3 regions of the Marinobacterium sp. xm-g-48 genome follow, and region 1 is predicted to be linked to each of the others. Evidence: predicted binding sites of a transcription regulator. Region 1 holds the regulator's gene; each other region holds the start of a gene.
The links. The regulator sigma-54, encoded in region 1, starts transcription at its own class of promoters, with help from an activator protein. The targets are predictions, from matches to a motif close to TGGCACNNNNNTTGCTNT.
Positions count from the first base shown of each region.

Region 2: a site for sigma-54 is predicted at 2,000-2,017, ahead of glnA (glutamate--ammonia ligase). Genes of this name have one in related genera too.
Region 3: a site for sigma-54 is predicted at 2,385-2,402, ahead of glnK (P-II family nitrogen regulator). Genes of this name have one in related genera too.

Region 1 covers NZ_WBYQ01000001.1:530,982-534,444, reverse strand. Annotated here, with positions in the region: gene lptC (LPS export ABC transporter periplasmic protein LptC) at 1-534, shown strand, start outside; gene lptA (lipopolysaccharide transport periplasmic protein LptA) at 509-1,018, shown strand; gene lptB (LPS export ABC transporter ATP-binding protein) at 1,021-1,746, shown strand; gene XMG48_RS02715 (RNA polymerase factor sigma-54) at 1,777-3,276, shown strand; gene hpf (ribosome hibernation-promoting factor, HPF/YfiA family) at 3,329-3,463, shown strand, end outside.
Region 2 covers NZ_WBYQ01000010.1:4,373-7,835, reverse strand. Annotated here, with positions in the region: gene glnL (nitrogen regulation protein NR(II)) at 1-183, opposite strand, end outside; gene glnA (glutamate--ammonia ligase) at 508-1,914, opposite strand; gene typA (translational GTPase TypA) at 2,304-3,463, shown strand, end outside.
Region 3 covers NZ_WBYQ01000006.1:80,675-84,137, forward strand. Annotated here, with positions in the region: gene XMG48_RS09870 (HAMP domain-containing sensor histidine kinase) at 1-134, shown strand, start outside; gene glnK (P-II family nitrogen regulator) at 167-505, opposite strand; gene XMG48_RS09880 (ammonium transporter) at 707-1,957, opposite strand; gene glnK (P-II family nitrogen regulator) at 1,993-2,331, opposite strand; gene XMG48_RS09890 (accessory factor UbiK family protein) at 2,625-2,873, shown strand; gene XMG48_RS09895 (YifB family Mg chelatase-like AAA ATPase) at 2,913-3,463, shown strand, end outside.

The DNA of each region.
Region 1 (3,463 bases):
CTTTTTTTGATCTTCACACTGTTATTGAATCAAGGCGATATTGAAGAGGGCGTACTCCTAAAAGAGAACCCGAACAGAATTGATTTTTTTGTAATAGACGCCACTCTTACTCGTTGGTCTGAAGCGGGCAATCTAAGCTCTGTCACCCACACTCCGCGAGCAGAGCATTTAGTTAACTCAGAACAGATGAAGTTAACAACACCTTTCTCAGTAGGCTATCGCCAAGATGGCACGACTGAACACACCATCAATGCTGATCTGGGCTTTTTTGCTGACGACAACAGTCAACTAGACCTTGAAGGCAGTGTAGAGCTTCACCATAATCCAGATTCTGAGAAAGACACTGCACTCTTCACAGAGCAGTTGAGCTACTTTCCAGAACAGAATCTGGCGACCAGTGATGTAGCCGTCGAATTTCTGAACAACCAGGGTTCAACCAAAGGGGTTGGCATGACACTGAATACGGAATTAAACACCTTAGATCTTCATTCAACCGTGAGGGGGGCCTATGTCGCTTCGAGCACTGACCAGTAACCTATTTCTAGCCTTTACAGTTGTTCTTAGTGGATCAGCTTTAGCGCTGCCAACCGATCGAGACGAACCCATCTACGTAGAGGCAGACTCAGCTAATATTGATGAGGCCAAAGGAGTCACTCGATACACAGGCAACGTCATCATCACCCAGGGATCAATGGTGCTTAAAGGTGAAACCGTCGATCTGTTACGTGGTAATGATGACGCCATCAATCAGATTATCTCAAAAGGTGCTCCAGCCTACTTCGAACAACGCCCTCAACTGGACCAAGAGATTACCTATGCAACGGGCTCAACTCTAGATTACACAGTAAGCTCTCAACTGCTGTTAATTACGGGGAACGCCAGAGTGACTCAGGGTGGTGACGAGTTCACTGGCGCCAAAATTAATTACGACATGGCGAACTCTAAAGTAAAAGCCTTTAGCAGTGAGAGCGGAAGCCAGCGTGTCAAAATGGTTCTTCAGCCTAAAAAAGATAATTAACCATGAGTTCACTCGAAGCCCTTCACCTAGCCAAAAGCTACAAAGGACGCTCTGTTATTCAAGATGTGTCCGTCACTGTTGAGCCTGGTGAGATTATCGGATTGCTTGGGCCCAACGGTGCGGGTAAGACAACCTGCTTCTATATGATTGTAGGTCTGGTCAGAGCGGATCGAGGCAACATTCGTCTCAATGGCGACGACGTCACTAGAATGCCTATTCATGAGCGCGCAAAACGCGGCTTAGGCTATCTTCCGCAAGAGGCCTCTGTATTCAGAAAGCTGAGTGTCTACGATAACCTGATGGCCATACTGGAGCAGAGAAAAGACCTGACCAAAGATCAACAACACGAGAAAGCTCAATCTCTACTAGAAGAGTTCCATATCACTCACATCAAAGAGTCCAAAGGGATGGTCCTATCTGGGGGTGAGAGACGCCGAGTTGAGATTGCAAGAGCCCTAGCAAACGACCCTGACTTCATCCTACTGGACGAGCCTTTTGCTGGTGTAGACCCCATCTCTGTAAGCGACATCAAACAGACCATCAGGCACCTTAAAGATCGAGGTATTGGCGTCCTGATAACCGATCACAATGTCAGAGAGACTCTCGACATTTGCGAACGGGCTTACATCGTTAGTGAGGGTAACATTCTTGCAGAGGGTGAGCCTGAGCAGATCATGATGAATCAAGCCGTTAAAGAGGCTTATCTGGGCAATGATTTTCGCTTGTAACTCTCACACTTTTAAGTAATTATCATTTTAATGAAGCACTCTTTACAGCTCAAAGTCGGACAGAACCTGTCCATGACCCCACAATTGCAGCAAGCGATCAAATTGCTGCAACTCTCCTCCTTAGAGCTACAGACAGAGATTCAAGAGGCACTCGATAGTAACCCACTACTGGAGGTAGCCGATGAAGAAGATCAGAGTGAAGAGAACTCTCAAAGCATTGAGCAAAAAGAGTCATCAACCTCAGATGAGACCCAATCTAATTCAGAGATCGAAGAGACGTTCGAATCGTCTCAGCCGGAAGATAGCTGGTCTACTGATGACATCCCTGAACAGCTTTCAACCGACAGTCAATGGGACGATACTTACCAAAGCTCTTCAAATTCCAATCGTGATGATGATTGGATGCCAGGTGATAATGACGCTGCGGTTGAAACCATCCAAGACCACCTTAACTGGCAACTGAATCTGGTTAATTTCAGCGATGTTGATCGATACATTGCTGAGATGATTATTGACTCTATCGATGATCGTGGCTATCTGATCACCGATCTGCAGGACATTCTTCTCAGCTGCCAAGAGGAGCTACCTGAACTCTTTTTTGAAGTGGAAATGGATGAGGTAGAGTCAGTACTTCACCGTATTCAACAGTTTGACCCACCCGGTGTCGGTGCCCGTGATCTTGCAGAGTGTTTGAAAATCCAGTTAAGACAGCTACCCATAGAGACCCCTTGGCGAGCCGAATCTCTGCGCCTAGCGACCGACTATTTAAATCTGTTGGGCAGTCGAGACTTTAAATCTTTGATGCGCCGTATGAGGCTCAAAGAGGAGCAACTGTCAGAGGTGGTTAGGTTAATTCAATCACTTAACCCAACACCAGGGGACTCGTTAGATCTGGGTGATACTGATTACATCGTACCGGACGTGATCGTGCGTAAACGCGCGGGGGAGTGGACACTCACTCTCAATAACGACGTAGTCCCTGAACTACGTATCAATGATGTCTACTCAGGCATGATTAAACGTGCAGACAACTCCGCGGAGAACCAATTTTTAAAAGACCATCTCCAGGATGCACGCTGGTTCATAAAGAGTTTACAAAGCCGCAACGAGACCCTCTTAAAGGTCTCAACGGAGATCGTTTCCAGACAGATCGGTTTTCTTGAACAGGGTGAACAGGCGATGAAGCCTCTTATTCTTCACGACATTGCTGAAGCCGTTGATCTACATGAATCCACCATCTCCCGTGTTACAACTCGAAAATACATGCACACCCCGCGCGGTGTCTTTGAATTGAAATATTTCTTTTCGAGTCAGGTGGCTACCAGTGACGGCAGTGGTGCATCATCAACTGCGATTCGAGCAATCATTAAAAAATTAATTTCAGAAGAAGACCCTCGCAAGCCACTAAGTGACAGTAAGCTTGCTACACTACTAGATGAAGAGGGGGTGAATGTTGCAAGACGAACCATTGCTAAATATCGCGAAGTTCTCAACATTCCACCTTCAAATGAGAGAAAGCGTTTGGTTTAATTGAGGTGGGCGGCCTCATTTTTTCACTCCGCCTAAGACGAGGAGAAGTCATATGCAGATAAATATTACTGGTCATCACGTGGACCTGACTGAAGCTCTAAGTGAATACGTACGTAACAAGTTCGATAAGCTAGAACGTCACTTCGACAACATTCAGAATGTACAAGTTACTCTCAGTGTCGAAAAG
Region 2 (3,463 bases), on a different contig from region 1:
GAGCTCCTCTTCGGAACCAATAAAGAGATACTCGATGTGTGAATTTTTTAAGCGTTTAAAGCTACCCTCTAACAGAACCTCAGCGGCCGGATTCATATACTTCAACTCGAACTTCTGCCCCAGTACCAATACAGCCGTATTGAGGTTTTCAAGAATCAATTTGTACTGTTGCGATCCGAACATTAGGTATTCCCAAGGGTTTTGATGACTTAACAGCTCTACTCTAGCGTTAAGCCTTAATAGCTCTACTTAATAAGCAAAAAGGTTGCCAACTCAGCGAAACCCAGTAACCACGGGCTTTTGAGTTTTAGCATGCACAATAGAATGGCATATATGAAGATATTATGCACCATTTTGGTGCGAGGTGTTTTGTGCGCATCCATGCGCCTGCAGGATACTGTTCGTCCTGGCATACCCTGCTCCTGCGCATCCATGCGCCTGCAGGATACCGTCCATCCTGGACATAAAAAACCCGGCAGGTGCCGGGTTTTTTGAATCGATAAGATCTTAAACTGAGTAGTAAAGATCGTATTCGATTGGGTGAGTTGTCTGGCTCACTTGAGCACACTCTTCACGCTTAAGTTCGATGTAAGCGTTTAGCATGTCTTCAGTGAATACGCCGCCGCGAGTTAGGAACTCGTGATCAGCTTCTAGAGCGTCCAGAGCTTCTTCTAGTGAAGAACAAACCTGTGGGATCTGAGCAGCTTCTTCAGCTGGTAGATCGTAAAGGTCTTTGTCTGCTGCATCGCCAGGGTGGATCTTGTTCTGGATACCGTCAAGACCCGCCATCATTAGCGCAGAGAACGCTAGGTATGGGTTAGCGATTGGATCAGGGAAGCGTGTCTCGATACGACGGCCTTTAGGGCTAGTTACGTATGGGATACGGATAGAAGCTGAACGGTTACGAGCTGAGTAAGCTAGCATAACTGGTGCTTCGAAGCCTGGAACAAGACGCTTGTACGAGTTAGTACCTGGGTTACATAGAGCGTTAAGCGCTTTAGCGTGCTTGATGATACCGCCGATGTAGTAAAGAGCTTCTTCAGATAGGCCCGCGTATGCGTCGCCAGCGAAGATGTTAACACCGCCTTTAGATAGAGACTGGTGAACGTGCATACCAGAGCCGTTGTCACCAACGATTGGCTTAGGCATGAACGTAGCTGTTTTACCGTAAGCGTGAGCAACGTTGTGAACTGCGTACTTAAGAATCTGAACTTCGTCAGCTTTCTTAACAAGGGTGTTACCTGCCACACCGATTTCACACTGACCAGCAGTTGCTACTTCGTGGTGGTGTACTTCTACGTGCAGACCCATCGCTGTCATCGCGTCACACATTGCAGCACGAAGATCGTGTAGAGAGTCTACTGGTGGTACTGGGAAGTAACCGCCTTTAACGCGTGGACGGTGACCTGTGTTACCGCCTTCGAATTTGCTGTTAGAAGACCATGCAGCTTCTTCAGAAGATACAGTGTAGCCACAACCAGACATGTCAGAGTGGAAGTGAACTTCGTCAAATACGAAGAACTCTGGCTCTGGACCGAACATAGCGCTGTCAGCGATACCTGTTGATTTCAGGTACTCTTCTGCACGCTTAGCAACAGAACGTGGATCACGCTCGTAACCAAGACCTGTAGCAGGCTCAACGATGTCACAACGGATGATGACTGTTGCATCTTCAGAGAATGGATCAACGATAGATGAAGAGTCATCTGGACGAAGGATCATGTCAGAGTCGTTAATACCCTTCCAACCTTGGATAGATGAGCCATCAAACATTTTGCCGTCTTCGAAGAAGTCGTCACCCATTTCGTGAACTGGGATAGTTACGTGCTGCTCTTTACCTTTAGAGTCTGTAAAGCGAAGGTCGATCCACTTCGCGTCAGTTTCTTTGATCAGATTTAGTGTCTGTTCAGACATTATGGCTCTCTCCATTATCAGATATTGCCAGACTAGTAGCCTTGGGTTTAAGCCTGCACCATGCAAGCTCAGTCTTCCTAACGAGCTAGCAAACAGTATGCCAACTCGAAAAAAGTCTTTATTTACGGTGATTTACCGCATCAGCAACGAATCACCAATGACAATAAACGCACCAATTTGATGCACACCTAAAACATACGCACCACAATGGTGCTTTAAACTATTACTAGTCTGTCGATGTGTGCCAATATGATACTCCAGCCAAAAAATTTTGCACTAGATTCGCTTCTAACAATTGTTCATATGGTCCAAATTTATTGGCTATTAATTCGCCTTGATCACGCTCGACGCGTATAATCCGCGCATCTTTAATTAATGAGACTCACCTCGTGATCGAAAATCTTCGCAATATCGCCATCATCGCACACGTCGACCATGGCAAAACCACCCTAGTTGATAAACTTCTAGAGCAGTCAGGTACCCTTGGCCGTCGTGATGAAGGCGCTGAGCGCGTCATGGACTCAAACGACCAAGAGAAAGAGCGTGGCATCACCATCCTTGCCAAAAACACCGCCATCACTTGGAACGACTACCGCATCAACATCGTCGATACTCCTGGGCACGCCGATTTCGGTGGTGAGGTAGAGCGTGTTATGTCGATGGTTGACTCGGTCCTTCTGCTTGTTGATGCAGTTGATGGTCCAATGCCACAAACACGCTTCGTTACTCAGAAAGCCTTTGCACGCGGCCTTAAGCCAATCGTTGTTATCAACAAAATCGACCGTCCTGGTGCACGTCCAGATTGGGTTATGGATCAGGTTTTCGAACTGTTCGACAACCTAGGCGCTACCGATGAGCAGTTGGACTTCCCGATTGTCTACGCCTCAGCGATCAACGGTATTGCGGGTGATGATCACGAAGCTATGGCTGACGATATGACGCCTCTATTTGAAGCGATCATCAAGCACGTTGATGCGCCTCACGTCGATACAGAAGGTCCATTCCAGATGCAGGTCTCTGCGTTGGACTACAACAGCTTTGTCGGTGTTATCGGTGTGGGTCGTATCTCACGCGGTAAGATCTCTACCAACACGCCTGTTAAAGTCATCGATTCACACGCAAAAATGCGTTCAGGTCGTATCCTTAAGATCATGGGCTACCACGGTCTTGATCGTGTCGATGTCGACAGTGCACAAGCAGGTGACATTGTCTGTATTACCGGTCTAGACGAACTCAACATCTCAGATACGCTGTGTCACCCAGATGTTGTTGAAGCACTACCAGCACTCTCTGTCGATGAGCCAACCGTCTCTATGACATTCCAGGTCAACGACTCTCCGTTTGCCGGTAAAGAGGGCAAATTCGTTACCAGCCGTAACATCAAAGAGCGTCTAGAGCGCGAATTGATTCACAACGTAGCACTGCGTGTAGAGCCGGGTGATAGCCCTGAGAAATTCCGTGTATCAGGTCGTGGTGAACTTCACCTATCGGTACTGATTGAGACCATGCGCCGTGAAGGCTTCGAACTTGGCATCAGCCGTCCTGAAGT
Region 3 (3,463 bases), on a different contig from region 1:
CCAACTCAGGCGGTTACGGTTTGGGTTTGAGTATCGTGACTCGAGCGACTGAACGCGTCGGTGGGGAGGTTCAGTTCCAAAACCTCGCGCCAACGGGGCTTCAAGTAGATATAAAAATGCCGCTAGCGAACTGATCGGTAGCGGCATTTTTGAAATGGATCGAAGCTTAAAGCGCTTCTGAACCCGTCTCGCCAGTACGAATACGTACCACTTGCTCAACTGGCATAACGAAGATTTTACCATCACCGATCTTGCCAGTATTGGCCGTAGAGCTGATCGCTTCAATGACTTGATCTAGCATGTCGTCGTCGATCGCGACTTCAATTTTTACCTTAGGAAGGAAGTCCACTACGTACTCGGCACCACGGTAAAGTTCTGTGTGACCTTTCTGACGACCGAAGCCTTTAACTTCAGTCACTGTAACACCTTGGATACCAATGTCAGACAGCGCTTCGCGCACATCATCCAGTTTGAACGGTTTGATAACTGCCGATACCAGTTTCATAGTTTCTCCTTGTTGAACTGGGCAGGCAAAACTGTCCCAATTCGCTGTAAATTTTCATCCATTATGTACATGGATGGTTTAACCTTCAAGTTTCCTGATCAACCTGTTTGTCCAGAAACGAAAAAAACCCTACCTGGGGGTAGGGCTGAGAAGAGGGGTGTATCGCTACACCCCGGGTTTCAACAGAAACTGAGTTTCCTATTACTTACGTGAAGTGACGAACTCTGGGTAGGCTTCCATACCACATTCAGAGATATCGACACCTTCGTACTCTTCCTCTTCAGTCACTCGGATGCCCATCACAGCTTTGATGATGCCCCAAACCACTAGGCTGACAACGAATACCCATACGAAGATTGTTAGGGCGCCGATGATCTGGCCAGAGAAAGTAGAACCGTCGTTAGTTACTGGTACCAGTAGTAGACCAAGAAGACCTACAACACCGTGTACAGAGATCGCACCGACAGGATCGTCAATTTTTAGTTTATCCAGCGTTAGGATAGAGAAGACAACCAGAACACCACCGATCGCACCGAAGATGTGAGCTTGTAGTGCAGAAGGGGTTGAAGGCTCTGCTGTGATCGCTACTAGACCTGCTAGTGCACCGTTAAGTGCCATTGTAAGGTCCGCTTTGCCGAACAGTAGACGCGCTGTGATTAGTGCTGCTACTACACCGCCAGCCGCAGCTGCGTTAGTGTTCATGAAGACAACGGCAACTGCGTTTGAGTTCTCAACGTCAGACGTTGCTAGAACCGAACCACCGTTGAAGCCGAACCAACCCATCCAAAGGATGAATGTGCCCAGTGTTGCCATTGGTAGGTTAGCACCAGGGATCGCATTGATCTCACCGTTCTTACCGTATTTGCCTTTACGTGCGCCAAGCATTAGGACACCTGCTAGTGCTGCTGCAGCACCTGCCATGTGGACGATACCTGAACCCGCGAAGTCAGAGAAACCAAGATCACCTAGAGTGTACATGCCGAATACAGCGTTGCCGCCCCAAGTCCAAGAACCTTCCATTGGGTAGATGAAGCCTGTCATCACAACCGCGAACGCTAGGAACGCCCATAGTTTCATACGTTCAGCCACTGCACCCGATACGATAGACATTGCTGTTGCAACGAATACCACCTGGAAGAAGAAGTCAGCTGATGGCGCGTAGGTCCACTCATCGGCAACACCGTCACCCGTGATGCTAGATAGGAAGTAGTCACCGCCGTACATGATCGCGTAACCGCAAACGAAGTACATGATGCAAGAGATCGCGAATAGCGCGATGTTCTTAGTTAGAATTTCAGTGGTGTTCTTAGAACGAACAAGACCTGCTTCTAGCATTGAGAAGCCTGCCGCCATCCACATAACCAGCGCACCACACACCAAGAAGTAGAAGGTATCGAGTGCGTACTTCAGCTGGGTAACATCACCAGCTGTTGTATTCAAAAGTTCTTCCATTGTTATGCCCTCCAATAAGGCCAAAAATCAAAACGTTATAGAGCTTCGTCGCCGGTCTCACCGGTACGGATGCGAACAACTTGTTCAAGCGCTGAAACAAAAATCTTACCGTCGCCAATTTTGCCGGTTTGCGCAGCATTGGTGATCGCTTCGATAACCTGATCTACGATCTCATCAGAGACAGCAGCGTCTAGGCGAACTTTAGGTAGGAAGTCCACAACATACTCTGCACCACGGTAGAGTTCGGTGTGGCCTTTTTGACGGCCAAAGCCTTTAACTTCAGTCACGGTGATACCTTGTACACCGATCTCTGATAGCGCTTCGCGCACGTCGTCAAGCTTGAATGGCTTAATTACGGCTGACACTAGTTTCATCAGATTTCTCCTTAATGTGAAAAGGGAGGATTAATTTTTTCCTGTGAACTCTATTTGCGAAACTTGTGCCAACTTTTAAAAATAACTTATAAAACATTGACTTATAAATTTTTCATGGGTCTCTTTACCGTTTTATCAACCTTTATAGTGCACGCCAGTATGCACCACAAAAGTGCATGCACTACTTTGGTGCGCCATATTGAGGCTAAAATAGTGATCATAGACGCTTGTCTTAAAAGGGTTCTGGTATAGTGCATCTATTGAGACGCATATCGATGTTAAAGGGGGCTGAGATGCTTGATCCTAAGATGTTTGAAAACCTAAGTCAGACGATGACCCAATTCCTTCAGGGTAACTCATCACTTCCAGGTCAGGAGGCGATGCAGCAGCAAATTAAAACTGTACTTCAATCAAGTTTTGCTAAACTGGATTTAGTCACTCGGGAGGAGTTTGACGCTCAGGCCGCTGTACTTCAGCGAACTCGAGAAAAATTAGAGCAGTTGGAAGCGATGGTTGCTGAGTTGGAGTCAAAAGAGTCCTAAAGCAACGCTAGGCCAACTGCAGGACCCAAGGATGGCGTCATGGCATTGGCAACTCTTTATAGCCGAGCTCAGCTCGGTATCGAGGCACCTCGCGTTCGCGTTGAAGTGCACCTTTCAGGAGGCTTACCCTCCTTTGCAATTGTGGGTATGGCAGAGACCGCGGTGCGTGAAAGCCGCGAGCGTGTGCGCAGTGCACTGTTAAACGCCGGCTTTGAATACCCGCAACGACGAATCACCGTTAACTTATCACCGGCCGATCTCCCCAAAGAGGGCGGACGCTATGACCTAGCCATTGCGCTTGGCATTCTGTTGGCATCCAATCAGCTTAAAACAACTCACCTGCAGCAGGCAGAGCTCTACTCAGAATTGGGCTTGGACGGCAAACTGCACCCTATTAGAGGCCTATTTCCGGCCGCCTATGCCTGTGCTGAAGCGGATTCACTGATTGTTATTGCCCCCGATAATAGCCAAGAAGCCTCTCTCGCGGGTGCTAAGCAACAACTTTCAGCTAAGACGCTGTACGATCTATGTCAGGCGTTGAGTGCTGAAAAGCTACCTGAAATAGACCCTCAACCCCCAGTTCATTATCC